DNA from 3 places in the Starkeya sp. ORNL1 genome. Region 2 is predicted to be linked to each of the others. Evidence: predicted binding sites of a transcription regulator. Region 2 holds the regulator's gene; each other region holds the start of a gene.

Region 1 (10,192 bases), 3.1 Mb from region 2:
CCGAAGTGCACGCCAGCTTCCAAAAGCTGACGCATGCTGTAATCAGGGAGTGCCATTGTCGTCTCTCTTCCGGTTGAGCCTCCGCGGACGAACGCCGGACCGAGGAATTTCGGTCGCGGCACCGGAACGGCCGTATGGTGCACCTGATTTAAGACGCTGCTTCAGCCCGAAGGGCTTGGTCCAGCCATAGGTCAGGGACACCCGGCCGCAGTCCGCGTGCGGGATGGCGCGGCTTATAAGCGAGGAGTCGCCTTGGTGCAAGGTGTGGACAGCGCGCAAGACAGAGGCGACCGGCTCGCAATTCGATGAGCTCGAAGGAACCACCTTTCCAGCCTCATTCCCGGGCTTGACCCGCGGATCCAGACTTCGATGGGGTGCATGCGGCGCGGCTGGATCCCCGGGTCAAGCCCGGGGATGAGGGACTGTTGGAGATTGTCCGCTCACAGATCGAGCGCCGCAGTCAGGTCGCCCATCGGGGGTTCGCTGTGCGCGGCGAGCGCCTTGTCGCGCTCGATCAGGCCTGGCAGCACCGGCAAGCGCCAGCGGGTGGTGATGAAGCGCAGGATCGATGTCGTGTCGTACTGCGTGTGGTCAACGAAGCCCTTCCTGGCGAAAGGCGAGACGATAAGCGCCGGAATGCGGGAGCCGGGACCCCAGCGGTCGGCCTTGGGCGGCGCGACATGGTCCCAGAACCCGCCATTCTCATCATAGGTCACCACCACCAGCATGTGCTCCCATTGCGGGCTCTTCTCCAGATGGGCGATGAGATCGGCGATGTGCGCGTCGCCGGCACCGACCGAGGCATAGCCGGCATGTTGGTTGAGGTTGCCCTGCGGCTTGTAGAAGGTCACCGCGGGCAGCTTGCCCGCGTCGATGTCGGCAATGAAAGCCGTGCCGTTCAGCCCGCCATCGCGCAGATGCTCGGCGCGCGCCGCGGTGCCGGGCGCAAACTGCACGAAATAATTGAACGGCTGGTGGTGGTACTGGAAGTTGGGCGTCGGCTGGGCGTTCTTGCCGTCGAGCGCGGCCTGCCAGGCTCCGGCATACCAGGCCCAGTCCACCCCCTTTGCGGTGAGGAGATCACCGATGGTGACATCATGCTGCGGCGGAAGCGTCGTCGCCTTGCTGGGATCGGCGAGCGCCTTGTCCTGCCCTTCCGCCGGCGGATTGGCGCTCGGCTGGTAAGGCGGCTGCATGGTGTTCACCGCATAGAAGTCCGGCGTCAGATTGTTGCTGTTGGCGAATTTCGGCACGCCGTCGATCGCCGATGCCGGCGCGTTGACCGCCGGCGTCAGGGTCACGCCGTCCGCCTCGACCTTGGAGATCGAGTCCTTGGCCGGGCTCTGGTCGGCGTTCGGATAGGTCGGGATACAGGCGCAGACCAGCGCGAAATGGTTCAGGAAGGAACCGCCAAAGGCGCCCTGGAAGAAATTGTCGGCCAGAGTGTACGTCTTCGCGACATCCCAGAGCTGCTGCTTGGCCTGGGCGTAGTTGCCCATCACCAGGGCGCCGGCGTCCGCATAGGCGACGAAGCGGTCATTCTTGCCGCCATCGATCTGCATCTGCTCTTCATAGAAGCGGTGCCAGAGATCGCGCGTGACCACGGCGTCGGAGATGTTGAAGCCGTCGGGATCGTCGATGGCGAATGGCGCATTGGCGAGATGCTCGGTCTGGGCCTGGCTCACCGGAGGCGTGACACCCTTGGCGGTGAGACCGGTCCAGATCGGCGGCAGTTCCTTGAACGGCTCGCCATTGCGGTCGACCTGCTGGTAGTCCGCGGGTTTCAGCCCCTGCAGGCCGCGTGCGCCGGGGAATGTGCCGTAAATATTGTCGAAGCTACGGTTCTCGGCATAGATCACCACCACTGTATCGATCTTACCGAGCTCAGCTGATGCCGCAACGGCAGGTATCGTTACGGTAATCGCAGCGATGCTGGTGCCGGCGAGCAGCAAAGCATGAAGCAGCCTCATGGAAATCATCCCTCGGAGTGGTGCAACCAACGCTTTACGCTGATCGCGAGCGCTGGATACGTCTGGTGAGATTTACAATTATTCTCAGCTAGGCGCTTCTCATTGCAGTTTCGTGATCGCTGAAGCTTGCCATCATCACGGATCTGTCATCTTCCCCAATCACTGATCGGCACGAGCGCGCCAGCAGCGGGCGCCGACCTGATCACGGAGTTGAAGGTGGCGGAGATGCGTCATTGGGCGGGGCTGGTGTTGGCCGGCCTGCTGGTCGGCATCGCGACGGCGTCGATCGCGACCGAGGGGCCTGCCATCGACCTCGCGGGAAGCCCTGGCCTATCCCGGGCCGCTGCCATCCATCGTGCCGCGGCGCTTGATGCGCTCGGGCATAAGCTGTTCTTCGATCCCGGCCTTTCGGCGTCGAAATCGCTGTCCTGCGCCTCGTGCCACGCTCCGCAGAACGGATTCTCCCCAGCAAACGCGGCGCCGGTGCAATTTGGTGGCGCCAGGCTGGACCAGCCCGGCACGCGGGCCGTGCCGTCGCTGACCTATCTCCAGGCCACGCCGCAATTCAACGAGCACGAATTCGATTCGGAAGAGGAAGGCGATGCGAGCGTCGACAACGGCCCGACCGGCGGGCTGACCTGGGACGGGCGGGCCGATCGCGGACGCGACCAGGCGATGCTCCCGCTGTTCGCCGCCAATGAAATGGCCAATGCCCGCCCGGCCGACGTCGTCGCTGCAGTTCGCGCCGCGCCCTATGCCGCCGAGGCCAGGGCACTGGCGGGTGCAGACGATGATGCGGCGCTATTCAGGACCGTGCTCGATGCCTTCGAAGCCTTCGAGCAGGACCAGCCAACCCTCTATCCCTATACCAGCAAGTACGATGCCTACCTTGCCGGGAAGGCGTCGCTGAGCGAGCAGGAGACGCTCGGGCTGAAGCTGTTCGAGGCCCCCGAGAAGGGGAACTGCGCCAGTTGCCACCTGAGCCAGCGGGATGGCAATGACACGCCGCCGCAATTCACCGATTACGGGCTGATCGCGCTCGGCCTGCCACGGAACATGGCGATCCCCGCCAATCAGGATCCCGCCTATTTCGATCTCGGCCTGTGTGGTCCCTACCGCACCGATTTTCGCGATCGGCCGGACTATTGCGGGCTGTTCAAGACCACGTCACTGCGCAACGTCGCGCTACGGAAGAGTTTCTTCCACAACGGGATCTTTCACGATCTGCGCGATGCCGTCGCCTTCTATATCTATCGCGACGTAGAGCCGGAGCGCTTCTATCCGCGTCGACCGGATGGCACGATCGCCATCTATAACGACCTGCCAGAGCGCTACTGGGACAATCTCAACCAGGATCCGCCGTTCGGCGGCAAGCCCGGTGATCGCCCGGCACTCACGGAAGACGAGATCGACGACGTCGTCGCCTTCCTGAAGACGCTGACCGACGGCTACTCGACGTCGGCTGACAACGCGATGGCACAGAAGGCCGCACGTTAGAACGGGCGCTAATGCGCCTCGACCTGCACCACGCCGGGCACAGCCTTGATGGCGCCGGCGATCTGCGGCGACAGGGCGAAGCGGCCGGGCAGCTTCACCTCCACCTGGGTGTCGCCGCGCTCGCCGAGCAGCAGCACCAAAGCCACCTGCCCGTCCCCTCGCCCGCCGCCCGCGAGCGAATTGAGCCGCGCGGCGACGCTCTCCAGCGGATCGGGCGAGCGCAGGAAGATGCGCAGCCCCTTCTGCATCTTGGTTGCGGCGGCATCGAGCGGCTCGGCGCTTTGGATCCGCGCGCGCACATCCTCGCCCTGCAACTCCGCCGACACGTGGAGCAGCAGCGCGGTGCCGGGCTCCAGCACCTCGCGAAGTTGCGCCAGCCCTTCCGAGAAGATCACTGCCTCGAACTGGCCGGACGGGTCGGAAAGCCCGACAATGCCCATCTTGGTGCCGGTCTTGGTGCGGCGCTCCTGCCGGCTGACGACGGTCGCGGCGAGCCGGCCGGCGGCGGCGCCGGCGCGTACCGAGCGGGTGAAGTCGGTCCAGCGCTGCACCCGCAGGCGCTCCAGTGCCGGGGCGTAATCGTCGAGCGGATGGCCGGTGAGAAAGAAGCCGATGGCATCGTATTCGCGCTGCAGCCGCTCGGCCGGCAGCCACGCCTCGGCGTTGGGCAATGGCAGGCTGGCGCGCGCCGCGCCGCTGCCGAACATGTCGTTCTGCCCGACCGCGGCGTCCGCTCCGAGCCGCGCCGCATGGGCGAGCACCGGATCGATGGCGGCGAGCGCGCGGGCACGATTCGGCTCCACCGTATCGAACGCGCCGGCGCTGACCAGGCTTTCCAAAGTCCGCTTGTTCAGTGCCTTGGCATTGATGCGGGCGGCGAAGTCGGCGAGATCGGCGAAGGGCCGTTCGCCGCGCGCCTCGACGATGGCATCGACCGCATGGCCGCCGACGCCCTTGATGGCGGCTAGCGCGTAATAAATCTTGCCGTCGCGCACCGCGAATTCACGGCCGGAATGGTTCACCGACGGCGGCACCACCACGATGCCGAGCCGCTGCGCTTCCTGGCGGAATTCGCCGAGCTTGTCGGTGTTCGACATATCGAGCGTCATCGACGCGGCGATGAATTCCGCCGGGTAGTTCGCCTTCATATAGGCGGTCTGGTAGGCGACCAGGGCATAGGCCGCCGCGTGGCTCTTGTTGAAGCCGTAGTCGGCGAACTTGGCGAGCAGGTCGAAAATTTCCGATGACTTGCCCTTGGTGACGCCGCGCTCCACCGCGCCGTCGACGAAGCGTTCGCGCTGCTTGTCCATCTCGGCGCGGATCTTCTTGCCCATGGCGCGGCGCAGCAGGTCGGCTTCGCCGAGCGAATAGCCCGACAGCGTCTGCGCGATCTGCATCACCTGTTCCTGGTAGATGATGACGCCGTACGTTTCCTTCAGGCTGGTCTCGAGCGCGGGGTGGACATACTCCGCCTTCTCCTGCCCGTTCTTCACCGCGCAATAGACCGGGATATTGGCCATCGGGCCCGGGCGGTACAGCGCGACGAGGGCGATGATGTCCTCCAGCCGGTCCGGCTTCATGTCCACCAGCGCGCGCCGCATGCCGGAGCTTTCCACCTGGAACACGCCCACCGTCTCGCCGCGGGTGAGCATGTCGTAGCTCTTCTTGTCGTCGAGCGGGATGGTGCCGAGATCGAGCGTGATGCCGCGTTGCGCCACCAGGCGCACCGCGGTCTGCAGCACGGTCAGGGTCTTGAGGCCGAGGAAGTCGAACTTCACCAGTCCGGCCTGCTCGATCCACTTCATATTGTATTGCGTAACCGGCATATCAGAACGCGGGTCGCGATAGAGCGGCACCAGTTCGGCGAGCGGACGATCGCCGATGACGATGCCGGCCGCGTGGGTCGAGGCGTGGCGGTTCAGCCCTTCGAGCCGCACCGCGATGTCGAAGGCGCGCTTCACCACCGGCGAGGAATCGCGCTCGGCCTGGAGGCGCGGCTCGTCATCGATGGCGCGGGCCAGCGTCACCGGATTGGCCGGGTTCTGCGGCACCAGCTTGCAGAGCTTGTCGACCTGGCCATAAGGCATCTCCAGCACGCGGCCGACGTCGCGCAGCACGCCGCGCGCCTGCAAGGTGCCGAACGTGATGATCTGTGCCACCTGATCGCGCCCGTAGCGCTGTTGCACATAGCGGATCACCTCGTCGCGCCGCTCCTGGCAGAAATCGATGTCGAAGTCCGGCATCGAGACGCGCTCGGGATTGAGGAAGCGCTCGAACAGCAGGCCGAAGCGCAGCGGATCAAGGTCGGTGATGGTCAGCGAATAGGCGACCAGCGAGCCGGCGCCCGAGCCGCGCCCCGGCCCGACCGGGATGCCCTGCGCCTTCGCCCATTTGATGAAGTCCGACACGATGAGGAAGTAGCCCGGGAACTGCATCCGGGTGATGATTTCCAGCTCGAAGGCCAGTCGGTCGCGATAGACCTTCTCGTCGAGGCCGGGCGCGGTGCCGTGCACGGCGAGCCGGCGGGCCAGCCCCTCCTCCGCCTGCAGGCGCAGTTCCTCAGCCTCGTCGCGGTCAAAGGTAAAGCGCGGCAGGATCGGCTTGATGGTGCGGGGGCGATAGGCGCAGCGCCGCGCCACTTCGATCGTATTGGCCAGCGCCTCGGGCAGATCGGCAAACAGCGCCATCATCTCGGCACGGGTGCGGAAGCGGTGCTCGGGGGTCAGTTGCCGGCGGTTACTCTCGGCCACCAGCCGGCCCTCGGCGATACAGACCAACGCGTCATGCGCCTCATAGTCGTCTGTGCTGGCGAAGAAGGGTTCGTTGGTGGCGACGATGGGCAGTTCGGCTCGATAGGCCAGTTCCAGCAGTTGGGCCTCCACCGCCCGCTCCTCGGCCGCGCCGTGACGCTGGACCTCGACATAAAGCCGGTCGCCGAACAGGCGCGCCAGCGTGGCCAGCCGGGTCTCGGCGAGTTCGCCATTGCCCGACGCGATCGCCCGGTCGATCGGGCCATCCGGCCCGCCAGTAAGCGCGATCAAGCCATCGGTCGTGTCCTCCAGCCACGCACTGCGGATATGCGGTGCGCCATCGGTGGCGGTGTCGAGATAGCTGCGCGAGACCAGCGCCATGAGGTTGCGCCAGCCATGCTCATCCGCGGCGAGCAGAACGATGCGCGGCCGCGTCGTTTGCGGCCCGCGGGCGTTCTGCTGATCGGCGAAGTCCACCGCCACCGCGCAGCCGACGATAGGCTGGATGCCGGAGCCGGCCAGCTTCTCGGAGAATTCCAGCGCACCAAACAGGTTTCCGGTGTCGGTGAGCGCGAGAGCCGGCTGCTTGTCCTTCTTCGCCAGTTCGGCGAGCTTGCCGATGGTGAGCGCGCCTTCGAGCAGCGAGAAAGACGAGTGGACGTGCAGATGCACGAACCCAAGCTCAGACCCTGCCATCGCCACTCTCCTCGCCGACTCGATCCGGCGAATGGTGGGGATACCGCGCGGCCGCGTCTACGGTGCTGGCCGTGCAGTCCCCGTCTTCCTCAGGCGCCGCCGATCAACCCGGCCCAGGCGCCGATCATGGCGACGAACAGGCCGATGGACGAGAGCGCAGCGACTTCACGGAGCAGGATGCGGATCATGGCGACCTCCATGGAACATAGGAAGAACATTGTTGCCCTTCCGTTCCAGAGTCAAATCCGTTCCACATCTGTTCTCGTTCGTCGTTACCGAAATCCTAATGCCAGTCTCAGACGAGCTCGACGACCCGCCCTTCGCGGAGCGTGACGCGCCGATGCATCTGGCTGGCGAGGTCCATATTGTGGGTGGCGATGATTGCCGCGAGGCCGGTGGCCTCGACGAGCTGGGACAGCGCATGGAACACATGGGCGCTGGTCTTGGGATCGAGATTGCCGGTCGGCTCGTCGGCAAGCAGCACGCGCGGCGCATTCGCCACGGCGCGGGCAATGGCGACGCGCTGCTGCTCGCCGCCGGAGAGCTCGCCCGGGCGGTGCTGCAGCCGCTCGGCAAGGCCGAGATAGCTGAGCAACTCGGTTGCCCGCACCGAGGCTTCGCGCTTGGTGAGGCCGCGGATCATCTGCGGCAGCATGACATTCTCGAGCGCCGAGAATTCCGGCAGCAAATGGTGGAACTGGTAGACGAAGCCGACATCGAGCCGCCGGATGCGGGTGCGATCGGCATCGGGCAGGCCCGCCGTGGGACGACCCGCGATCAGTACCTCGCCGGCGTCCTGGTGCTCCAGCAGACCGGCAATGTGCAGCAGTGTCGACTTGCCGGTGCCGGACGGCGCGACGAGGGCGACGGACTGGCCCTCCATCACTTCGAAGTCGGCGCCGCGCAGGATGTCGAGCGTGCCTTCGCCTTGCACGTAACGGCGCTCGATGCCGGTCAGACGGAGAGCGGAGGCCATCGTCTACTCGTAGCGGAGCGCTTCCACCGGATCCATGCGCGCGGCGCGCCAGGACGGGTAGAGCGGAGCGAGGAAGGAGAGGATGAGCGCCATGATGACCACGGTCGCGGTCTCGCCAGCATTCATCTCGGCGGGTAGCCGGCTAAGGTAATAGAGCTCGGGCGAGAACAGCTCGGTCGCGGTCAGCCAGGAGATGAACTGCCGGATCTCCTCGACATTCAGGCACACCACGAGGCCGAGCAGGAAGCCGGCGAAGGTGCCGACCACGCCGATGGCGGCGCCGGTGACGAGGAAGATGCGCATCACCGCGCCGCGGGTCGCCCCCATGGTGCGCAAGATGCCGATGTCGCGGCCCTTGTCCTTCACCAGCATGTTGAGGCCCGAGACGATGTTGAAGGCCGCCACCACCACGATCAGCGTAAGGATGAGAAACATCACATTGCGCTCGACCTGCAGCGCGTTGAAGAAGGTGGCGTTGCGCTGTCGCCAGTCGACCACATAGATCGGCCGGCCGGCCGCATCGTTCACCGCCTTGCGGAAGTAATCCATATTGTCGGGATTGTCGGTGTAGACCTCGATGGCGGTGACGTCGCCATCCTTGTTGAAATAGGCCTGCGATTCCGCCAGCGGCATGAACACGAAGGCGCTGTCATATTCAGACATGCCGATCTCGAACACCGCGGCGATCTTGTAGACTTTTATGCGCGGCGTCGTCCCCATTGGGGTCACCGTGCCGCGCGGGGCGACGAGTGTGAGGTTGTCCCCTGCCCGCACCGAGAGCTGGTCGGCGAGGCGTTTGCCGATGGCCAGCCCCTCGCCCGTGTCGAAGCCCTCCAGCGTGCCCTGGCGGATATTGCTGCCGATCGAAGGCAACGCGCGCAGATTGGCCTCCGACAGCCCGCGCACCAGCACGCCGCTGGCATTGAAGGCGGACGAGGCCAGAGCCTGCCCTTCCACCAGCGGCACGGCGAGCTTGATGCCCGGCACGCCGGCAATGCGCTTGGCGACCTCGTCGAAATCGGTGAGCGGACTGTCGATCGGCTGCACCAGCAAATGGCCGTTGAGGCCGAGGATCTTGCCGAGCAGTTCGGTGCGGAAGCCGTTCATCACCGCCATGACGATGATCAGCGTTGCCACGCCCAGCATGATGCCGAGGAAGGAGAAGCCGGCGATGACGGAGATGAAGCCTTCCTTGCGCCGCGCGCGCAGGTAGCGCAGCGAGAGCATCCATTCGAAAGCGCTGAACGGGCGCGTGCCGGTCGGCTCCTGCCGCTCCTTTGGAGCTTTCGGGGCCGCCTCGCGGCGCGGGGCTTCCTTGCGCGGCGCCTCGGCCCGCGGCGCCCCCTGGCGGGGGGCGCTCTTGCGGCCGGTGGCGGCCGCCTCTCCGCCCCCGTTCGCCCTCATCCCAAAACCCGCGTCAGCACCGCATCGAGCGGCAAGGTCTCGCGCGAACCGTCGGCGCGGCGTTTCAGTTCGACCGTGCCAGCGGCGAGCCCCTTCGGCCCGACGATGATCTGCCAGGGCAGCCCGATCAGGTCCGCGGTGGCGAATTTCGAGCCGGGACGCTCGTCGGTGTCATCGTAGAGCACGTCGACCTGGCGGGCCTGGAGCTCGGCATAGAGCTTGTCGCACGCCGCGTCGGTGGCGGCATCGCCAGGCTTGAGGTTCAACAGGCCGACGCGGAACGGCGCGATCTCTTCTGGCCAGATGATGCCGTTCTCGTCGTGAGAGGCCTCGATGATCGCGGCGACCAGGCGCGACGGGCCGATGCCGTAGGAGCCCATATGGACCGGCCGCTCGACGCCATCAGGGCCGGCCACCTTGGCGCCCATCGGCTCGGAGTATTTGGTGCCGAAATAGAAGATGTGCCCGACCTCGATGCCACGCGCCGACAGCCGCCGATTCTCCGGCACCTGCGCGAACGCCGCCTCGTCGTGCTTCTCCTCCGTGGCGGCATAAAGGCTGGTCCACTGGTTCACGAGGGTTTGCAGCGCTTTTGCATCAGAAAAATCGACATCGGTGCCCGGCGTCGCCATGTCGAGATAGTCGGCGTGGCAAAACACCTCGCTCTCGCCGGTGGAGGCGAGGATGATGAATTCGTGGCTGTGATTGCCGCCGATCGGCCCGGTGTCGGCCACCATCGGGATCGCCTTCAGGCCGAGCCGGGCGAAGGTGCGCAGATAGGCGACGAACATGCGGTTATAGGCGGTGACCGCGGTCTCGAAATCGACATCGACCGAATAGGCGTCCTTCATCAGGAATTCGCGCGAGCGCATCACACCGAAGCGCGGGCGTACCTCGTC
Region 2 (10,192 bases):
GTCGGCGCAGCGCTGGGCAGCGGATTGCACTGCTACGATCTGCTTTGCCGACTGAGCGGAGGCTTTCGAGCCCGTGGCCGACCCTTTGACTGACGCAGCATCGCTTTCTGTGGGCGCTGCCGCCGCGCTTTCCGGGTTCGATTGGCGCGCTGTGGCGGTGCCGAGCGTCTGGTTGCACGCGGCCGTGGCGAGGCCGAGCGCGAGAAGTATCCATGCCTTCATGTCGTTTTCTTCCGCCTCCGCGGTGGTTGGTGCCGACCCAGCCACGCGGCGCGCCTGCGGCCCGCCGTCCGACGATGCGATGCCTACGACGGCAGAACGTTGAGCGTCTCGGCGCCCGGCGAACGAACTATGCAGGGGGCGAACAGGCGGGTCGGGATGAGCGGAAAACTGAGAACAGCCCTCATCCCCGGACTTGATCCGGGGATCCAGCGAAGCCGCACGCACCTCGTCGAAGTCTGGGTACCCGGGTCAAGCCCGGGCATGAGGGCGTATGGAGCGGGCCAAGTCGGCTCAAGCGAACTCTGAACCCGCCTCTCAAAAACGCCGGTGCATCGCCTCGGCGCGTACCTGCGAGGGGGTCATGGCGTAGCGGCGGCGGAAGGCGCGGTTGAAACTGGAGAGGTCGCTGAATCCCGCCTCGAACGCAATCGCCGCAATGGTGCGCCCGCCGTCCGGCGCGTCGAGCAGCCGGAAGGCGAAATCCAGCCGGCAGTCGCGCAGGAACTCGGAGAAGCTCGCGCCCTCCGCCTCGAACAGGCGCTGGATGTAGCGCGGGGTGATGCCCTGGCGGCGCGCCACCACTTCGATGCCGAGGCCGGGATCACCGAGCCGGGCGCGCATGTGCCGCTTCACCAGTTCGAGCCGGGCCGCACCGACGCCGCGCATGTTGCGGGCGCCGCCGCCTGGAACGGCGGCGTCGAGCAGCAGCGCCACCAGATCATAAAGATGATCCGCCGCGACGCGGCCGGCCCTCTCGCCTTGCGGCGGCGTGCGGCGGAGCAGGTCTGAATAGCCGGCAAACAGGTTCATGCCGGATGTCGCCTCGGGGAGGAAGTAGCAGGGCCGCTCATCGATGCGCGGCACCAGTTTCTTCAGCCGGGTCCGGTCGAGATTGACCACTTTCAGGCGGGTCTCGGGGAGGCGGCAGGAATTGTGCGCGCTCTGATCGATGATCATCAGGGCGCCGGGCGCGATCTTCACCGCGGCGCGGCCCTCGACCGAGGCCTCATGCTCCGTGGTGTGGATCATCAGCTGATAGGCGTCGCGCCCGTCATTCAGCATTTCGCGGGTGCGGGTGCCGGCGACCGGGGAATAGCTGGCCTCGGCGACCAGCACATTGCCGGGCAGCTGGAATGCCGCGAGCTCGACGCGGAAATTCTCGGGGTCCAGGGGACTGAATTCCATGCCGGCGGCGTGGCGGCCGACAAAGTCATGCACGAAGGCGAGCCGGTCCCGGCGCGGCACGTCGTCGGTGGAAAGGCGCTGCATCGGTCCCCCGCTAGGTATCGACCCAGCGAAGGGGTGGAGTGGACGGCCTGAATGTGCGGTGAACACGTGACGCAGCGTCCGCCCGGGACGCGCAATCGCCATCAGCGATGGGTGACGCCCGCTCAGTGCGCGCGGGCGAACATCTCGTTGAATGAGTAGCCGGAGCCGCGGACGGTGCGGATCGGGTCGGGCTGGCGCGGGCGATTCAGAGCCTTGCGCAGGCGCCCGACATGCACGTCCACGGTGCGCTCGTCGATATAGACGTCCTGGCCCCACACGCCGTCGAGCAATTGCTCGCGGGTGAAGACGCGGCCGGGCGACTGCATCAGGAACTCCAGCAGGCGGAACTCGGTCGGGCCAAGATGCAGCTCGCGTCCCGCGCGGTAGACCCGCTTGGTCTCGCGATCGAGCTCGATGTCGCCGGCGCGCAGCAGGGTGGCGATGTGGTCCGGCTTGGCGCGGCGCAGCAGCGCCCGCACGCGGGCGATCAGCTCCGGCACCGAGAACGGCTTCACCACATAGTCATCGGCGCCGGTGGCGAGGCCGCGCACCCGCTCGGTCTCCTCGCCGCGGGCGGTGAGCATCAGCACCGGCATGCGCTCGGTCTCCGGCCGGGCGCGCAGGCGCCGGCAGAGCTCGATGCCGGACAGGCCCGGCAGCATCCAGTCGAGGATGACGAGATCCGGTACGCTTTCGCGCAGCCGGGTCTCGGCCTCATCGCCACGCCCGACGCTTTCGACCGCGTAGCCCTCGGATTCCAGATTGTAGCGAAGAAGGAGGGTGAGGGGCTCCTCATCCTCCACGATCAGTATGTTGGTCGGCATGACCCGTCTTTCCGCTCAGATCAAGCAGGGAACGCCACGCTGGTGATGCTGGTGGTGTCCTGCTTCGGGCGTTCCTCGGCGGGAAGCTGGCCAGTCACCAGATAATGCACCGTCTCGGCGATGTTGGTGGCGTGGTCGCCGATACGCTCGATGTTCTTGGCGCAGAACAGCAGATGCGTGCACAGCGAGATGTTGCGCGGGTCTTCCATCATATAGGTGAGGAGTTCGCGGAACAGCGAGGTGTAGAGAATGTCGATCTCGCCGTCGCGCTTCCACACCTGGAGCGCGCGGGCGTCGTCGCGGCTGGCATAGGCGTCGAGCACCTCTTTCAGCTGCTCCAGCACCATGCCCGACATATGCTCCACGCCGCGCACCAGCTTCTGCGGATGGAACTCGCCGGTCAGCGCGAGGACGCGCTTGCCGGTGTTCTTGGCGAGGTCGCCGATGCGCTCGAGGTCGTTGGCGACGCGCATGGCGGCGACGATCTCGCGCAGATCGTGCGCGAGCGGCTGGCGGCGGGCGATGGTGAGGATGGCCTTCTCCTCGATCTCGCGCTGCAGCAGGTCCACCGGACCGTCGAGCACGATGACCTTCTGCGCCAGCTCGGCGTCGCGCTTGACGAGCGCCTGCACGGAATCGGCCACCAGCCGCTCCGCCTGGCCGCCCATCTCCACGACCTTGCGGCCAAGATCCTTCAGGTCCGCGTCGAAGGACGAGACGATATGCTCAGTCATGGGTCAAGCCTCTCACGTCGCCCGGCATCAGCCGAAGCGGCCGGTGATGTAGTCGCGGGTGCGCTGCTCGCGCGGATTGGTGAAGATCTCGTTGGACGGGCCGACCTCGATCAGCTCGCCGAGATAGAAGAAGGAGGTGAGGTCGGCGCAGCGGGCGGCCTGCTGCATGTTGTGCGTCACGATGACGATGGTGAAGTCCTGCTTCAGCTCGTCGATCAGGTCCTCGATCTTGGAGGTCGAGATCGGGTCGAGCGCCGAGGTCGGCTCGTCGAGCAGGATGACTTCCGGCTTCACCGCGATGGTGCGGGCGATGCACAGGCGCTGCTGCTGGCCGCCCGACATGCCGAGGGCGGAAGTGTGGAGACGGTCCTTGGTCTCCTCCCAGATGGCGGCCTTGCGCAAGCACCATTCGACGCGCTCGTCCATCGCCGCCTTGCCGAGGCTCTCATGCAGCTTCACGCCGAAGGCGATGTTGTCGTAGATCGACATCGGGAACGGCGTCGGCTTCTGGAACACCATGCCGATGCGCGAGCGCACCACGGTGGAATCGAGGTTCTTGCCGAGCAGGTCGACGCCGTCGAAGCTGATCTTGCCTTCGGCGCGCTGGCCCGGATAGAGCGCATACATGCGGTTGAAGATGCGCAGCAGCGTGGACTTGCCGCAGCCCGACGGCCCGATCATCGCGGTAACCCGCTTCTCGGGAATCTCGAAATTGATGTTCTTCAGCGCGTGGTTGTCGCCGTAGTAGAAATTCAGCTTCTCGACCTTGAGCTTGGTCGCGGCGGAGCCGACGACGTTGGCGCGGTTGACGGCGGCGGCGATGTCGAGGGAGGTGTCGGGTGCAAAGTTCATGGCCGGCTCACTTCATCTTCGCCAGGACAAGGCGGGAGAGGATGTTGAGGGTCAACACCCCAACGGTGATGATCAGCGCGCCGGCCCAGGCGAGGGCGACCCAATCGTCGAACGGGCTGGCGGCGTATTGATAGATGGCGATCGGCAGGCTGGCCATAGGCCGCGACAGGTCGATCGACCAGCCGTTATTGCCGAGCGAGGTGAAGAGCAGCGGCGCGGTCTCGCCGGCGGCGCGGGCGAGCGCGAGCAGGATGCCGGTGGTGATGCCGGCGCGCGCCGCGCGCCAGGTCACCATGGTCACGACCTTCCATTGCGGCGCGCCGAGCGCGAAGGCTGCCTCGCGCAGGCCGATCGGCACCAGGTTCAGCATGTCCTCGGTGGTGCGCACCACCACCGGGATGACCAGGATGGCCAGTGCGATCGAGCCGGCCCAGCCGGAGAAGCCGCCGAACGGCACGACCAGCAGCTGATAGACGAACAGGCCGATCAGGATCGAGGGCGCCGAGAGCAGCACGTCATTGACGAAGCGCACCACGCCGGCGATCCGGGTTCCCCTGCCGTTCTCGGCAAGAAAGGTGCCGCACATCAGGCCGATCGGGGTGCCGATCAAGAGCGCGATGACGATCTGGATCAGCGAGCCGACGATGGCATTCAGGAGGCCGCCGCCGGCGCCGGGAGGCGCGGTGATCTGGGTGAAGACGTGCGGGCCGAGCGCCGGGAGGCCGCGGGACAAGAGGGTCCACAGGATCCAGGCGAGCATGACGAGGGACAGCACGGCGAAGCCGGTGGAGATGGCCTTCACGGTGAAGTCGGTGGCGCGGCGGGCAGCGAGCGATGCCATGACGATCAGCCCTTGATCTTCGAGCGCACCAGCATGCGCGACAGCGCAAGCACGATGAACGAGATGACGAACAGGATGAAGCCGAGCTGGAGCAGCGACTGCAGCTTCAGCGAGCCCATCGACGCTTCAGGAAACTCGTTGGCGATGGTCGAGGCGATGGTGGCACCCGGCGCGAACAGCGAGGCCGACATGCGGGTGGCGTTACCGATGACGAAGGTGACGGCCATGGTCTCGCCCAGCGCGCGGCCGAGGCCGAGCATCACCGCGCCGACCATGGCGGTGTTGCCATAGGGCACCGAGACGTTGCGATAGACCTCGAAGGTGGTGGCGCCGACGCCGAAGGCGGATTCCTTCAGCATGGGCGGCACCGATTCCAGCACCTCGACGAACATCGCGGTGATGAAGGGCAGGATCATCAGCGCCAGGATCAGGCCGGCGGTGAGCATGCCGGCGCCGAGCGGCGGGCCCTGGAACAGCGCGCCGAGCACCGGGATCGGGCCGAGCCACTCGATCAGCGGCGGCTGGACGTAGGCGGCGATCAGCGGCACCACGACGAAGAAGCCCCACATGCCGTAGATGATGGAGGGCACGGCGGCGAGCAGCTGGATGGCGACGCCGATCGGGCGGCGGAGCGGGCCGGGCGCGATCTCGGTGAGGAAGAAGGCGATGCCGAAGGACAGCGGCAGCGCGACGATGACGGCGATGATGGCGCTGAGCAGCGTGCCGAACACCATGACGCCGGCGCCGAACTTCTCGGTGACCGGATTCCACGACGTGGACCACAGGAAGGAAATGCCGAACTCGCGGAGCGCGGGCAGGCCGCCCTCGAACAGCATCGCGATGATGAGGCCGAGAATGAGCAGAACGGCAATGCCGCTCGCCCAGAGCAGGCCGACGAAGATCGGATCGCTGATCTTTCCGGTCGGCTTGTGGCTCGTGACCAGCGCCGTGTCGGCGGAACTTCCGCCCAAAGTGGCGTCCATTTGAAAATTCCTTCGGCCTCAGCCGGTAACCGCGATCAACACCCCGGCGAGCAGGGCACCCTCAACAACTTCAGGCACTCACAGGCACGCTCGTACGCACGCAACGCGATCAGGCACCTATCAGACAGGAATAAAGGGCGGCCGCGCCGAAGCGCCAGCCGCCCTTCGAGTCTTGATCAGTTTGTCCAGACGGCCTTGCCGTCGGCCTTCACTTCGGCCTTCCACGCCTTGCGGACGTCCTCGACGACGGAGTCCGGCAGCGCGATGTAGTGCAGCTTCTCGGCGATCTCGTCGCCTTCCTTGCCGTACGCCCAGTCGAAGAACTTGATGGCCTCGGCCGACTGCGCGGCGTTGGACGGGTTCTTCGGCAGCAGGATGTAGGTGGCGGAGACGATCGGCCAGGCGGTCTCGCCGGCGGTGTCGATCATGGAAGCGGCGAAGTTCTTCGCGTTCTTCCAGTCAGCGGCCGAGGCGGCGGCCATGAAGGCGGCTTCGGTCGGCTTCACGGCCTTGCCGGCCTTGTTGATCAGGTCGGTGGTGGTCAGCTTGTTGGCGGCGGCGTAGACGTACTCGACGAAGCCGATGGCGCCCTTGGTGTTCTTCACGGTGCCGGCAATGCCTTCATTGCCCTTGGCGCCCGCGCCGGTCGGCCACTGCACGGAGGTGGCGGCGCCGACGTTCGACTTCCAGTCCGCGCTGGCGGCAGCGAGGTAGGAGGTGAACACGAAGGAGGTGCCCGAGGAGTCCGAACGGTAGACCGGGACGATGGCGAGCTCAGGGAGCTTCACGCCCTTGTTCAGCTCGGCGATCTTGGGGTCGTTCCACTTGGTGATCTTGCCCTGGTAGATTTCGGCAAGCACCGGGCCGGAGAGCTTCAGCTGGCCGCTCTCGATGCCCTCGAGGTTCACGATCGCGACGACCGAACCGATCACGGTCGGGAACTGCAGCAGGTTGTTGCTGGCGAGCTTGTCGTCAGCCATCGGGGCGTCCGACGCGCCGAAATCGACGGTGCGGTTGACGATCTGGTTCTGGCCACCGCCGGAACCGATCGACTGATAGTTCATGCCGGTGCCCGACTTCGCCTTATAACCGGCGGCCCAGGCCTGGTAGACGGGCGCGGGGAAAGACGCGCCAGCGCCATTGATGTCGGCAGCGAAAGCGCCGCCCGAGACGAGGCTGCCAACCGCGATCGCGGCAGCGCCGAGAATATTGGCGAATTTCAAGGGTCTTCTCCTTAGCTCGTGTGTCCGGTTGCGTTCCGGGCGTGGCCGGAGGCGACGGAAAAAGCTTCACAACGGACTCTTAACGGCCCGGCGCCAAGGTTCTATGACTTCCGGATGACATCCGGATGACACGTCAGATTGTTGATTTTAGTAGATAATTAGCGTGTGCCGGACGCGATTACTGCCAGGCGGACAGTAAATGTCGCGCCTTCCCCGGGAACGCTTTCAATGCCCATTCGGCCGCGGTGGCGTGCCACTATGTGCTTGACGATGGCGAGGCCGAGGCCGGTGCCGCCCTGCTCACGCGAATGCGCGGTGTCGACCCGGTAGAAACGCTCGGTAAGGCGGGGCAGATGCTCAGGGGCGATGCCCGGGCCGAAGTCACGCACGGACGCTACCGCATCGGAAGCTTCGAAGGCAAGGCGGATTTCGATCCGTCCACCCGACCCGCCATATTTCAAAGCGTTTTCGACGAGATTTTCAAATACCCGGATCAATTCGTCGCGATCGCCCCGCACCATCATCGGCCGGCCCGGCGTCTCGAAGCCGACTTCGACGTCGCGCTCGCGGGCCAGCGGGGCGAGCGTGTCGCGGACATGGCCGACCACGGCGACGAGGTCGATCTCGGCCTCCGGGCGCATATGCGCGTTCAATTCGATACGCGACAGCGAGAGCAGGTCCTCGATCAGGCGCGACATGCGCCGTGCCTGCGCCGCCATGATCTTGAGGAAGCGCTCGCGCGCCTGCGCGTCGTTGCGCGCCGGGCCCTGCAGGGTCTCGATGAAGCCGGAGAGCGAGGCCAGCGGCGTGCGCAACTCGTGGCTGGCATTGGCGATGAAATCGACCCGCATCTGCTCGACACGGCGCTGCTGCGTCATGTCGTGGAAGATGAGCAGGATCACGTCGGGCGGGCCGCCTTCCTGGCCGGCGAAACGCACCGGAACGATGTCGGCCTGGATCGCACGGTCGAGCGGCACCCGCTCCGCGAACTCGACCTGGCGCGGCCCACCGCCCGAACCTGCCGCACGTACCGCCTCCAGCACTTCTGGCACGCGCACCGCGAACGACACCGGATCGCCGATCTTCACGCTGGAAACCGTCTGCGCCGCCAGCTGGTTGGCGGCGAGCACGGTGCCGGCGGTATCCAGCAGCAAGGCGGCCTCGGGCAATGCGCGCACCAGCGAGACCAGCCGCCCCTCGACGGCAACCGGTGCTACCGGGGCCCGTATCTCGCCGCCGAACCGGGCCAGCGCCGCGGCGACCGGCCGGCGCCGGTTCGGCACCGCGGCGGCGGCTACCAGCAGCGCGCCAAGCAGCATGGCCGGCACGACATTGAGCCCGCCGGAGCTGACGACGATGAACAGGCCGAGCAGGCCGGCGGCGAGCACCCAGCGCGCCGCCACCAGTCTCTCGATCATGGTGTCGTCAGCAAGCGGGCTCGAATCGCGCAGGGCCATTGGCGTTTCCCGGGGACATCTTTCCTTAACTGCAATCTACGCCGCGGACCATATCGGCCCCGCCGGCGTTATGAAGCCGGCTTCCGAAGCAGCAGCGCGGCTGCTAGAGCATGTTCCGCAAAAGTTGAATGCCTTTGCGAAAAGGACATGCTCCAGCGTTTTGAACCGAGAGCACTTTCTGTCGTTCGGGTCGAATCATCCGGACGGAAAGGGCCTCACCCTCCCTTATCGGCCACGTTGCGAGGCTTCCATATGACGAAGAAGAAGCCGGAGAAGTTCAAATCGGGGGAAAAATCCGGCAAGGGCGGCAAGATCGGCGGTAAAACCGGCGGCAAGCCCGGCGGTAAAATCGACGGCGCCACCTCCGACACCGCATTGGCAAACGCGCTCGCCAGTTTCTCTTTCGATGCGCCGGCGCTCGATCCGCTGATCGAGGCGCGCGCCTATCGCAGCGGCGGCTACCCTTACGCCGACCGGCCGAAGCGCAAGACCTACGAGAAGGACCTGCTGGGGCTGCAGATCGAGCTCCTGAAGCTGCAGAGCTGGGTGCGCGACAAGGGCGAGCGGGTGGCGCTCGTATTCGAGGGCCGCGATGCCGCGGGCAAGGGCGGCACCATCCACCGGCTGACGCAGCACCTCAATCCACGTTCGGTGCGCGTCGTCGCGCTCTCCAAGCCCACCGAGCTCGAGGCCGGGCAATGGTATTTCCAGCGCTATGTCGCGCACATGCCGAGCCGCGGCGAAATCGTGATCTTCGACCGCTCCTGGTATAATCGTGCCGTAGTCGAGCCGGTCATGGGCTTCTGCACGCCGCAGCAGACCGCGGATTTCCTCGAACAGGTGCCGGTATTCGAGAAGATGCTGGCCGATGACGGCATCCGGCTGTTCAAGCTCTGGCTCGATATCGGCCGCGAGATGCAGCTCAAGCGGCTGTTCGCCCGCAAGCTGGATCCGCTGAAGCGCTGGAAGCTCTCGCCGGTCGATTTCTCGGCGCCGGCGCGCTGGCAGGCGATCTCGAACGCCCGCGACGCGATGATCGCGGCGACGCACGAGCCGGTGCCGTGGACTGCGATCCTCGCCAACGACAAAATGCGCGCCCGGCTCGGCACGATACGCCACATTCTCTCGCATCTGCCGTATGATGGGCGCGACGACACGGTGATTGGCGTGCCGGACCCCGCCATCGTGCTCGACGGTCGGGAGCTCCTCACACGCCCGACGGCCTGAACGGCCGCGCGTGCAAGCAGGACTTGCCGCTGCGGATAAGACTTGCGGGGGCAAGACATGCTGCGTTCCGACCTCTCCCCGGCAATCGCGCTGGGGGTTGCTGCCATGGTGGCGGCGCTCGCTCCGGCCTGCGCCGACCCGCTGCCGCGGCCTTCGGTCGACTATGCGGCGACGGCACGCACGCCTGCCACCGGAACGCGGATGAAGGTCGCGCACGGCAATGGGCGGATGCGGGTCGAGGTCGGCGCCGCCGGCTCATCCGGCGCCATGACCGGGCTGATCGACCCGAAGAAGAAGCGCATGGTGATGCTCACCGCGCTGCCCGGCATGGACAAGGTGGCGCTCGAGATGGAGCTGCCGGAGGATTTCTCCTTCACCGACCTGCCGGCGGACGGCGCGCGCTTCGGCAACGACACCGTGGCCGGCGAGGCCTGCGAATTGTGGCGCACCAGCGAGAAGGTCGGCTCCGACCCGGTGGAGGCGTGCATCACGCCGGACGGCATCGTGATGCGGGCGAAGGCAACGGTGAACGGCAAGGAGCAAGTGGTGTTCGAGGTGAT
Region 3 (10,192 bases), 680 kb from region 2:
ACGAGGTCAGGCCCAGCGTCGCCAGCTTGTCGGGATCGAGCCAGACGCGGATGCTGTACTGCCGCTCGCCGAAAATGGTGAGATCGCCGACGCCCTCAAGCCGCAGCAGGTCGTCGCGGATATTGTTGCGCGCATAGTTCGACACATAGAGCTGGTCGTAGGTGTCGTCCGGCGAGAACATATGGATGACCATCATCAAATCGGGCGACGATTTGAGCGTGGTCACGCCAAGGCGGCTCACCTCCTCCGGCAGGCGTGGCTGGGCGATCGCGACCCGGTTCTGGACCAGCACCTGCGCTTGGTCGAGGTCGGTGCCGAGCTTGAAGGTGATGGTCAGCGACATGTTGCCGTCGCTGGTGGCGTAGGAGGACATGTAGAGCATGTTCTCGACGCCGTTGATCTGCTGCTCCAGCGGCGTCGCCACCGTGGCCGCGACGGTCTCGGCATTGGCGCCGGGATAGGAGGCCCGCACCACGATGGTGGGCGGCACGATCTCCGGATATTGCGCCACCGGCAGGCCGAGATAGGCAATGAAGCCGACCAGCGAGATGACGATCGCGATCACCGCGGCGAAGATCGGCCGGTCGATGAAGAAATGAGAGAAGCGCATGGTCTTCCCTCAGTTCGGCGCAGCGGCGACGGCAGGCAGCGTGGTCAGCTTCGGCTCGATCTTGGTGCCGGGCCGCACCTTCGCCAGCCCGTTGACGACGATGAGTTCGTCGCCTTTCAGCCCCTCGCGGATGATGCGGTAGCCGTCGCGGCGCGGACCGACCCGCACCTTTCGCTGGCTGATGACATTGTCCGGTCCGACGATGAAGACGACGCGGCTGTCCTGGTCGGTGCCGAGCGCCTCCTCCGGCACCAGCACACCCTGGTACTTGTCCGAAGCGAGGATGCTGATGCGGCCGAACTGGCCCGGCTTCAAGGACAGGTCCTTGTTGTCCAGCACCGCGCGGGCACGCAGCGTTCCGCTGGCATTGTCGAGGCGATTATCGGTGAAGTCGATGCGCCCCTTGTGCGTCGGCTCGGTCTCGTCGGAGGTTGCGACCAGCACCTCATTGAGCCGATCCTCGCGCGACACGTTGAGCGCGCCGGCGGTGACCTTCTGGTATTCGAGATAGGACCGCTCATCGACGTCGAAATTGAAGTAGATCGGGTCCACCGACACGATGTTGGTGAGGATCGTGTCGTTTGCCGTCACCAGATTGCCGATCGATACATAGCGCCGCGACATGCGGCCTGAGATCGGAGCGCGGATCTCGGTGAACTGTATGTCGAGCTGCATGCGGCTCAGCGTCGACATGGCGCGGCTGACATCGGCCTTGGCGGTGGCCAGCGTCTGGGCGCGCTCGTCGAAATTCTGCAGCGCGATGTAGCCGGTCGGGCGAAGATTCTTCGCCCGCTCGAAATCGGCAGTGGCGAAGTCGAGCCTTGCCTTGGCGGATTCCAGGCTCGCTTCGGCCTCGTCGAGCGCCGTCTGGTAGGGACGCTGGTCGATGGTGAACAGCAGATCACCCGCCTTCACGATCGCGCCGTCGGTGAAATGGATCTTGTCGACATAGCCTGAGACGCGGGCGCGGATGTCGATCTGGTCCACCGCCTCGAAGCGGCCGATGAAGTCATCGACCTCGACGACATCCTTCATCAACGGCTTGGCGACGGTCACGGCCGGCGGCGGCGCGTTCTGCGCTACCGCTGGCGACAGCACCGGCGCGGCGCCGGCCATCAGCAACAGGGCCGCGCCGAGACGCATGCCGATTGAGTTCAGGCCCGATCCATGCGTGCGTGCGACTTGCATCCGACCTGCCCTCGTCATCAGCTGGCGCGATCCTAGCGCGTGTGCCCGGTGCACGGTCAAGAATTCGCCGGTGGTCGCATCAGCCCTTTGGCTTAGCCGGGCCAGATGCGCTTACAGCTTCGACCCGCCATCGACCCGCAGCGTGTCGCCGGTGATCCAGCGTGCATCCTCGGACGCGAGGAAGACAGCGACCGGTCCGACATCATCGGCCTCGCCGATGCGCTGCAAGGCCTGCATGCCGAGCACATAGCCACGCCCCTCCTCGGTCTTGGCGAAGCTCGACATGTCGGTATTTATGACGCCGGGCGCTATGGCGTTGACGCGGATGCCGCGGGCGCCGAGCGCTGACGCGAAGTGCTTGACCAGCGTGTCCACCGCGCCCTTCGTCGCCGAATAGGCCGGCAGCGTGCCGACGGCGGCATGAGCGGCCAGCGACGACACCATGATGATGCTGCTGCCGTGGCTCATGATCGGCAGCAATTGCTGCACCAGGAAGAAGGGTGCGCGGACATTGACGGCGAACAGCGCGTCGAAATCCTCGACCGTGGTCTCCTCGATGGTTGCGTTCCTGGATATGCCGGCATTGGCGACAAGTATGTCGAGCCGATCGCCGACGATGGCGCGAACCTGCCGTGCCAGCTGATGGGGACCGTCCGGCGCGGCGAGATTGGCCATCAACGCATCGGCACGCCCGCCTTGGCTGCGGATCTGCGCGACGACGGCCTCAGCCTCGGTTGCGCTGTTGCCATAATGGACCAGCACCTGCGCTCCGGCCTCCGCAAGAGCCAGGACGCTGGCGCGACCCATGCCGCGAGAGGCGCCGGTGACGAGAGCGGTCTTTCCCAGAAGCTTTTCCATGACAGCCAGTCCTCCAGTATATGGCAACCACCCGGATCGCGCTCAGTCTGCAGGCCGAGCCCGCCAACGAATTGCCTTCCGGTTGGCCCGTAACCTAGATTTCCATGGCTCGGCCGAAAAAGACTTTGTAAGTTGCCAGTCATATCTCGCAGGCATGGCCGGGATGGAACTCAGACACCTTCGCTACTTCATCGCCGTCGCCGAGGAGGGCAGCCTGACCACCGCGGCGGAGCGGCGCCTGCACACCGCCCAACCCTCGCTGAGCCGCCAGATACGGGATCTGGAATACGAGGTCGGCGCCCCGCTTCTGCTCCGCCATGCCCGCGGCGTCGAGCTCACCGCCGCCGGCCGCGTCTTCCTCGATCACGCGCGCCTGGCGCTTGCCCAGGTCGATGCCGGCAAGGAAGCGGCGCGGCGGATCGCGAGGCCGGCCAAGCCGACTTTCGCCCTCGGCTTCCTCACTGGCCAGGAGATGGACTGGCTGCCGGAAGCGATGCGCATCCTCCGGGACGAACTGCCGAATATGGAGGTCACCATTGCCAGCCGGTATTCGCCCGACCTCGCCGACGCCCTGAAGGACGGCGAGTTGGACCTCGCTTTCATGCGGCCGGAGCCGCGCTTCCCCGAACTGGAATTCAAGGTGGTCACGACCGAGCCGCTCGTCGTCATATTGCCGAGCGATCATCGCCTGGCGCGGCAGGCCGCCATCGATCCGCATGAGCTGAAGGGAGAGACCTTCATCAATGTATCGAAGACCGCCCCCGCCTTGCGGCTGGTCATCGACGCCTATCTGGAGCGGCTGGACCTCGGCATGGCAACCGAACACGAGGTCGATAATCTGGCGATGGCCATGTCGCTCGTTGCCTCCACCCGCGGCGTGGCGCTGCTGCCTGCCTATGCGCAGAACTTCCTGCCCTGGTCTGTCATAAGCCGGCCGCTAAGTGGCCACCCACCGACGATAGATCTCGTGGTCGGCTACAAGACAATGAATACCTCCGCGACCCTGAAGCTGTTCCTTTCACAGCTGGATAGGCTCATCGAGCGCGTTTCGAAGAAATCGGCGCACTGACCGGCGGGAGATCTGATCCTCCGCTTTGGCGCCCGATGGGCTTCCCTTATAGAACCGTCATGAACGAGCCCACGCCCCTGATCCCCACCGCCCCCGTCATCCGCACCGTCGAGCCCGGGGACATGCCCGCCATCGCCGCGCTGTACGCCGATGCGGTGCGCACCGGCACCGCCTCTTTCGAGACCGAGCCGCCGGACGATGCTGAGATGGCCATCCGCATGGCGCGGCTCATCTCCGGCGGATTTCCCTATCTCGTCGCCGAAGATCCGCGCCAAGGCGTGCTCGGCTATGCCTATGCCGGCCCCTATCGGACGCGGCCGGCCTATCGCTGGACGGTGGAGAATTCAGTCTATGTGCGGCCGGAAACCCAAGGCCGCGGTATCGGCCGGGCGCTGCTCAGTGCGATCGTGCATGAATCCGAGCGTCGCGGCTTCCGCCAGATGGTGGCGGTGATCGGCGACAGCGCCAATGCAGCCTCCATCGGCCTGCACGCCGCCCTTGGCTTTCGTCTGGTAGGGACGTTGGAGGCGGTCGGCTTCAAGCACGGCCGCTGGCTCGACACCGTGCTGATGCAGCGCCCGCTCGGCGAGGCGGCAATCCGCGCGCCGGGCGACGCGGACTAGATGCGACCTGATCGCAAAAGTTCTCCAACTTTTGCGGAACAGGCTCTAACCCACCGCCCGTACCGGCTTGTCCAGTACCGCGATGACCCGGGCGAGGTCGTGACCGCGCTTCAGGATCAGGCCGGTCTGCGTAACAACCGTATAGGCGCCCTGCTTGCGGGCGAGCCGCGGATCCTTCTCGATGCGGTAGATCGGCACCTCGGTGGAGCGGCGGAAGATGGAGAACACCGCGCGCTCCTTCATGAAGTCGATGGCGTAGTCGCGCCATTCGCCCAGCGCCACCATGCGTCCATAGAGGTGAAGGATGCGGTCGAGTTCGCGGCGGTCGAAAGTCACGCAGGGGATCTTCTCGCTGGCCGGCTTGTCTGTGGCGGGCCTGTCCGCAACCTGTCTCTCGGGCGGCCGCTCCGCCGGCCACTCGCGGCGCCCGGCGTGAAACGCTATGGGTTCGATATCGGCCAATGGCCCCTCCCTAGTCGCGCCCGGTACGGGCCGTCATTCACCCGTCATGATCGTCCTCGGGCCGGCCGGCTTCAAGCGGCATTGTTGACCAATTCGGGGTGATATGCCGTAGCGGGGTAAAAGGGCGGCGAATTCGCGCGGTAAGCTCACGCGCTCGTCAACCGAAATCATGAAGTCGCCCGATTTCGGCCCTTGCAACGCCAACGCGCAAGGCCATTTTCACACCATAGCGTTGGGCCGGTCCGCGAAGCGCTCCGGTTTCCCAGCCCCCCAGCCCCCCGTGGCGTTGAGTGGGCCGGCCTATCGTTCCGCGTAGGTTCAATCCCCCGATTGAAATCTCGGGCCGGCTCCCCAGCCGGCCCTATTTTTGTGCGCATGATCCTGACCGGCCCTCGTTCCCCGTGCTTGGCTCGGAGATTCAGCGGCACCGCATGCGTAAAGCCAGGTTCCCTGCTTGAATTGAACGTCGGACCAGCCGCTCAGGGCAGCGGCGCCAGCGCGGCGCCGAGTATGGTGCCGGGGCTCGCCTGCGTCCCGGACTGCACCAGGATCGCGACGGAATCGATGGAATCGGCGCGGATTTCGTCGAGGCCGGTCTCGAAGCGGACCTCGCCGCCATTCCATTCGCCGAGCCGCGTCCAACCCCGCACCACATTGTGGTAGGTCATGGTCGAGCCTTCATTCTCGCCGCGGCCGATCTTCACCGTCACGTCGCTCGCCAGCGGGCAGAGCCACACCTCGCCATGGCCGGCGCCGGCCATGGTGCCGGTGCCCACCTTCACCGCGAGCTTGCCGTCTGTGGTGGCGATCGCCACCGGCACGCGCGGCACGGCGGCCGAGGCTAGCGCGCCGTCCAGCGCATCCTCGTCATTGCCCACCGCCATCACGCTGCCATTGAGGACCACTTGCGGCGTGAACATCTTGCCGTCGCCGCGCACCTTGGCATAGGCCTTCTGCCGCAGCGAATGGCCGTGCTTGGCCAGCGTGTCCTTCCAGCCGAGATAGTCCCAGTAATCGACCGCCAGCGTCAGCGCGACCACGTCCGGCCGCTTGGCGAGATCGCCCAGCAGCTTGTCGGCGGGCGGGCAGGAAGAGCAACCCTGGCTGGTGAAAAGTTCCACCACTGCCTTCGGCGCCGGCACCGCGTGGGGGGCCGGCTGCATGCCCGCCGCCACCGGGGTGACGACGGCGTCTTCGGCCAATGCCGCGACGGGCAAGCCAACGATCAGAAGGATGCCGATGACGACGATGTGGCACGGCGCCAGATGGCGCGGCAATACATGAATCATAATGTTGGAGGCGTCCTTCAGCGCACCCGTCCGAAGACCGGGTTAAGGCAATAGGACGGGCGGGAAGCCGGCACCAGTCACATTCGGGTGTCGCTCCGCACGGAAGAGTGAGCGGGCGCAACGCGCCCGCCCGGGTCCGTTACGGCTACGCCGCGAGGTTGCGCAGCACGTACTGTAGGATGCCGCCATTGCGGAAATAATCGAGTTCGTCGAGCGTATCGATGCGGCAGGTGAGCGGTACTTCCTTCACCGTGCCGTCGCCGAACACGATCTCGGCAATGAGCGTCTGGCGCGGCTTCAGGTCGCCCTCGATGCCGAGGATGGTGACGACCTCATCACCCTTGATGCCGAGCGACTGCCAGGATTCGTCGCCCTGGAAGGTCAGCGGCACGATGCCCATGCCGACCAGGTTCGAGCGGTGGATGCGCTCGAAGCTCTGGGTGATCACGGCGCGGATGCCGAGCAGCTTGGTGCCCTTGGCCGCCCAGTCGCGCGAGGAGCCGGTGCCGTATTCCTTGCCGGCGAACACCACGGTCGGCACGCCTTCCTGCTTGTAGAGCATGGCGGCGTTGTAGAGCGGCATCTCGGTGCCATCCGGCCAGTGGCGGGTGAAGCCGCCTTCCTTGCCGCCCAGCATCTGGTTCTTGACGCGGATATTGGCGAAGGTGCCGCGCATCATCACCTGGTGATTGCCGCGCCTCGTGCCGTACTGGTTGAAGTCGGCCGGGCGCACCTGGTGGTCGCGCAGATATTCGCCGGCCGGGCTCGCTTCCTTGATCGAACCGGCGGGCGAGATGTGGTCGGTGGTGATGGAATCGAGGAACAGACCGATCACCCGCGCCTTGATGATGTCGGTGACCGGCTCCGGATCCATCTCCATGCCGTCGAAATAAGGCGGGTTCTGCACATAGGTCGAGCGGTCGTCCCAGGCATAGGTCTCGCCCTTCGGCACCGCGATCTTCTGCCAGTTCTCGTCGCCCTTGAAGACGTCGGCATACTTCTCCTGGAACATCTTCTTGGTGACGTTCTCGCGGATGAAGGTCGCGATCTCCTGGTTCGACGGCCAGATGTCCTTCAGGAACACCGGCTGCCCGTCGGAACCGGTGCCGAGCGGCTCGGTGGTGAGGTCGATCTGCAGCGAGCCGGCGAGCGCATAGGCGACCACCAGCGGCGGCGAGGCGAGATAGTTCGCCTTCACGTCCGGATTGACGCGGCCCTCGAAGTTGCGGTTGCCCGATATCACGGCACCGGCGACGAGGTCGTTCTTGTTGATGGCCTCGGAGATCGGCTCCGGCAGCGGGCCGGAATTGCCGATGCAGGTGGTGCAGCCGAAGCCGACCAGGTTGAAGCCGACGGCGTCGAGTTCCTTCTGCAGGCCGGAGGCGTTGAGATAGCCTTCGACCACCTGCGAGCCCGGCGCCAGCGAGGTCTTGACCCACGGCTTCGAGGTGAGGCCCTTCGCCACCGCGTTGCGGGCCAGCAGGCCGGCGGCGATCAGCACGCTCGGGTTCGAGGTGTTGGTGCAGGAGGTGATGGCGGCGATGGTGACGTCGCCATGGCCGATCGTGTAATCCTTGCCTTCCACCGGCACGCGCTTGCCGGCTTCGCCCGGCTTCTTGAACTCGCCTTCCAGCGCGGCGAGGAAACCGGCCTTGGTGCCGGAGAGCAGCACGCGGTCCTGCGGGCGCTTCGGGCCGGCGAGCGAGGGCAGCACCGTCGAGATATCGAGCTCGATGATGTCGGTGAAGACCGGATCCGCCGTGCTGGCATCACGCCACATGCCCTGCGCCTTGGAATAGGCCTCCACCAGGGCGACGCGGTCGGCCTCGCGGCCGGTCTCGTCGAGATAGGCGATGGTCTCGCTGTCGGTCGGGAAGAAGCCGCAGGTCGCGCCATACTCGGGCGCCATGTTGCCGATGGTGGCGCGGTCGGCGAGCGAGAGGTGGTCGAGGCCGGGGCCGAAGAATTCGACGAACTTGCCGACCACGCCCTTCTTGCGCAGCATCTGGGTGACGGTGAGCACGAGATCGGTGGCGGTGATGCCCTCATTCATCTTGCCGGTCAGCCTGAAGCCGATCACCTCGGGGATGAGCATGGACACCGGCTGGCCGAGCATGGCGGCTTCCGCCTCGATGCCGCCGACGCCCCAGGCGAGCACGGCCAGGCCGTTCACCATGGTGGTGTGGCTGTCGGTGCCGACGCACGTATCGGGATAGGCGAGCGTCTCGCCATCCTCGGTCTTGGTCCACACCACCTGCGACAGGTATTCAAGGTTCACCTGGTGGCAGATGCCGGTGCCCGGCGGCACCACGCGGAAATTGGCGAAGGCCGACTGGCCCCACTTCATGAAGCGGTAGCGTTCCTGGTTCTGCTTGTACTCTTCCTCGACGTTCTTCTTGAACGCGGTGTTGTCGCCGAAGAAGTTCACGATCACCGAGTGGTCGATGACGAGGTCGACCGGCACCAGCGGATTGATGCGCTTGGGATCGCCGCCGAGATGCACCATGGCGTCACGCATGGCGGCGAGATCCACCACCGCCGGAACGCCGGTGAAGTCCTGCATCAGCACGCGCGCGGGACGGTAGGCGATCTCGCGTTCCGCCTTGCCGCGATTCACCAGCCATTCGTTGATGGAGATGATGTCGTCCTTGGTGACCGAGCGGCCATCCTCGAAGCGCAGCAGGTTCTCCAGCAGCACCTTCATCGAAAAGGGCAGCGCGGAGGCTCCCTCGAGGCCATTCCTCTCGGCATCGGGGAGGCTGAAATAAGTGTAGCTCTTGGAACCGACGGTGAGGGTCTTACGGCAATGAAAGCTGTCGAGTGCCACGGAAACACGTCCCCGAATTAGGAATGGCGCCATCGGCATACCGCCGGAACTTGGACAGGACGGAGCCGCGGGCTATAGCTCGCAGGGCTTCCTGCCATGGGACGGTACGTCGTTCGGTTTTCTTTATAGAGCGATTTCAAACGGCGATCATAGAGGGATGATGCAGTGCGAGGGCAAATAGTGCGCCGCAACGTGTGGTTGGGGCGCCGAAGCGAGCACCATTTGGGGACACCATGCGGCTGATCGCTGAAGGGCTGTCCTGCACGCGCGGCTCCCGCCTGCTGTTCCAGGATCTCGGTTTCTCGCTCGACCAAGGGCAGGCGCTGGTGGTGACCGGACCGAACGGCACCGGCAAGTCCTCGCTGCTGCGGCTCCTCGCCGGGCTCGCGACGCTGCAGGCCGGCACGGTCCGGCTGGAAGGCGGCTTGTCGGATGTCCCGCTTGGCGAGCAGGCGCACTATCTCGGCCACCTCGATGCCCACAAGGCCGCGCTTTCCGTCTCCGAGAACCTCGCCTTCTGGCGCACCGTGCTGGGCAGCCCGGCGCTGTCGGTCGATGAGGCGCTCGCAGAAGTCGGCCTCGCCGCGCTTGCCCGCCTGCCGGTCGCGGTGCTCTCCGCCGGCCAGAAGCGTCGCCTTGCGCTCGCCCGCCTCATCGTCGCCCGCCGGCCGCTCTGGCTGCTCGACGAGCCGACCACGGCTCTCGACATCAGTGCTCAGGCGCGCGTGAGCGCACTCGCGCGCGATCATCTCGCCTCCGGCGGCCTGATCGTCGCCGCCACCCATGCCCCGCTCGATTTCGGCACGACGCAGGAACTGCGCCTCGGCACGCCCATCATCGCGAGCGCGGCATGACCGCTTCTTTCCTCGCTCTGGTGAGGCGCGACCTGGCCCTGGCCCTGCGCGCCGGCGGCGGCGCCGGGCTCGGCGTCGTGTTCTTCCTCGCCGTGGTGGTGGTGACGCCCTTCGCCATCGGGCCGGACCTCGTGCTGCTCGCTCGCATCGGCCCGGCGATCTTGTGGATCGGCGCTCTGCTCGCCTGCCTGATCGGGCTCGACCGGCTGTTCGCGGCGGATGCCGAGGACGGCTCGCTCGACCTCATCTTCATGCTGGAACTGCCGGTCGAGCTGGCCGCCGCCGCCAAGGGCCTCGCCCATTGGCTGGCCACCGGCCTGCCGCTGGTCGTCGCCGCGCCGATCCTCGCCCTGCTGCTGAACCTGGAACCGGCGGCGACCGGGGCGGTGACGCTCACACTGCTGGTCGGCAC

The links. The regulator PhoB, encoded in region 2, activates phosphate uptake and scavenging genes when phosphate is short. The targets are predictions, from matches to a motif close to TGTCATNNANCTGTCAT.
Region 1: a site for PhoB is predicted at 2,104-2,120, ahead of G3545_RS03790 (acid phosphatase). Genes of this name have one in related genera too.
Region 3: a site for PhoB is predicted at 4,842-4,858, ahead of G3545_RS21505 (DUF2794 domain-containing protein). Genes of this name have one in related genera too.

What each region holds. Positions count from the first base shown of each region.
Region 1 covers NZ_CP048834.1:783,382-793,573, forward strand. Annotated here, with positions in the region: gene G3545_RS03785 (30S ribosomal protein S2) at 1-56, opposite strand, end outside; gene G3545_RS03790 (acid phosphatase) at 441-1,979, opposite strand; gene G3545_RS03795 (cytochrome c peroxidase) at 2,196-3,467, shown strand; gene dnaE (DNA polymerase III subunit alpha) at 3,476-6,913, opposite strand; gene G3545_RS03805 (ABC transporter ATP-binding protein) at 7,209-7,889, opposite strand; gene G3545_RS03810 (lipoprotein-releasing ABC transporter permease subunit) at 7,893-9,116, opposite strand; gene proS (proline--tRNA ligase) at 9,290-10,192, opposite strand, start outside.
Region 2 covers NZ_CP048834.1:3,844,711-3,854,902, forward strand. Annotated here, with positions in the region: gene G3545_RS18260 (hypothetical protein) at 1-267, opposite strand, end outside; gene G3545_RS18265 (helix-turn-helix transcriptional regulator) at 538-1,491, opposite strand; gene phoB (phosphate regulon transcriptional regulator PhoB) at 1,614-2,315, opposite strand; gene phoU (phosphate signaling complex protein PhoU) at 2,336-3,049, opposite strand; gene pstB (phosphate ABC transporter ATP-binding protein PstB) at 3,077-3,901, opposite strand; gene pstA (phosphate ABC transporter permease PstA) at 3,909-4,742, opposite strand; gene pstC (phosphate ABC transporter permease subunit PstC) at 4,748-5,725, opposite strand; gene pstS (phosphate ABC transporter substrate-binding protein PstS) at 5,902-6,948, opposite strand; gene G3545_RS18300 (ATP-binding protein) at 7,107-8,405, opposite strand; gene ppk2 (polyphosphate kinase 2) at 8,658-9,632, shown strand; gene G3545_RS18310 (hypothetical protein) at 9,690-10,192, shown strand, end outside.
Region 3 covers NZ_CP048834.1:4,520,979-4,531,170, reverse strand. Annotated here, with positions in the region: gene G3545_RS21530 (multidrug efflux RND transporter permease subunit) at 1-610, opposite strand, end outside; gene G3545_RS21525 (efflux RND transporter periplasmic adaptor subunit) at 620-1,753, opposite strand; gene G3545_RS21520 (SDR family oxidoreductase) at 1,910-2,656, opposite strand; gene G3545_RS21515 (LysR family transcriptional regulator) at 2,655-3,725, shown strand; gene G3545_RS21510 (GNAT family N-acetyltransferase) at 3,785-4,348, shown strand; gene G3545_RS21505 (DUF2794 domain-containing protein) at 4,394-4,693, opposite strand; gene G3545_RS21500 (DUF1223 domain-containing protein) at 5,290-6,099, opposite strand; gene acnA (aconitate hydratase AcnA) at 6,245-8,926, opposite strand; gene ccmA (heme ABC exporter ATP-binding protein CcmA) at 9,160-9,780, shown strand; gene ccmB (heme exporter protein CcmB) at 9,777-10,192, shown strand, end outside.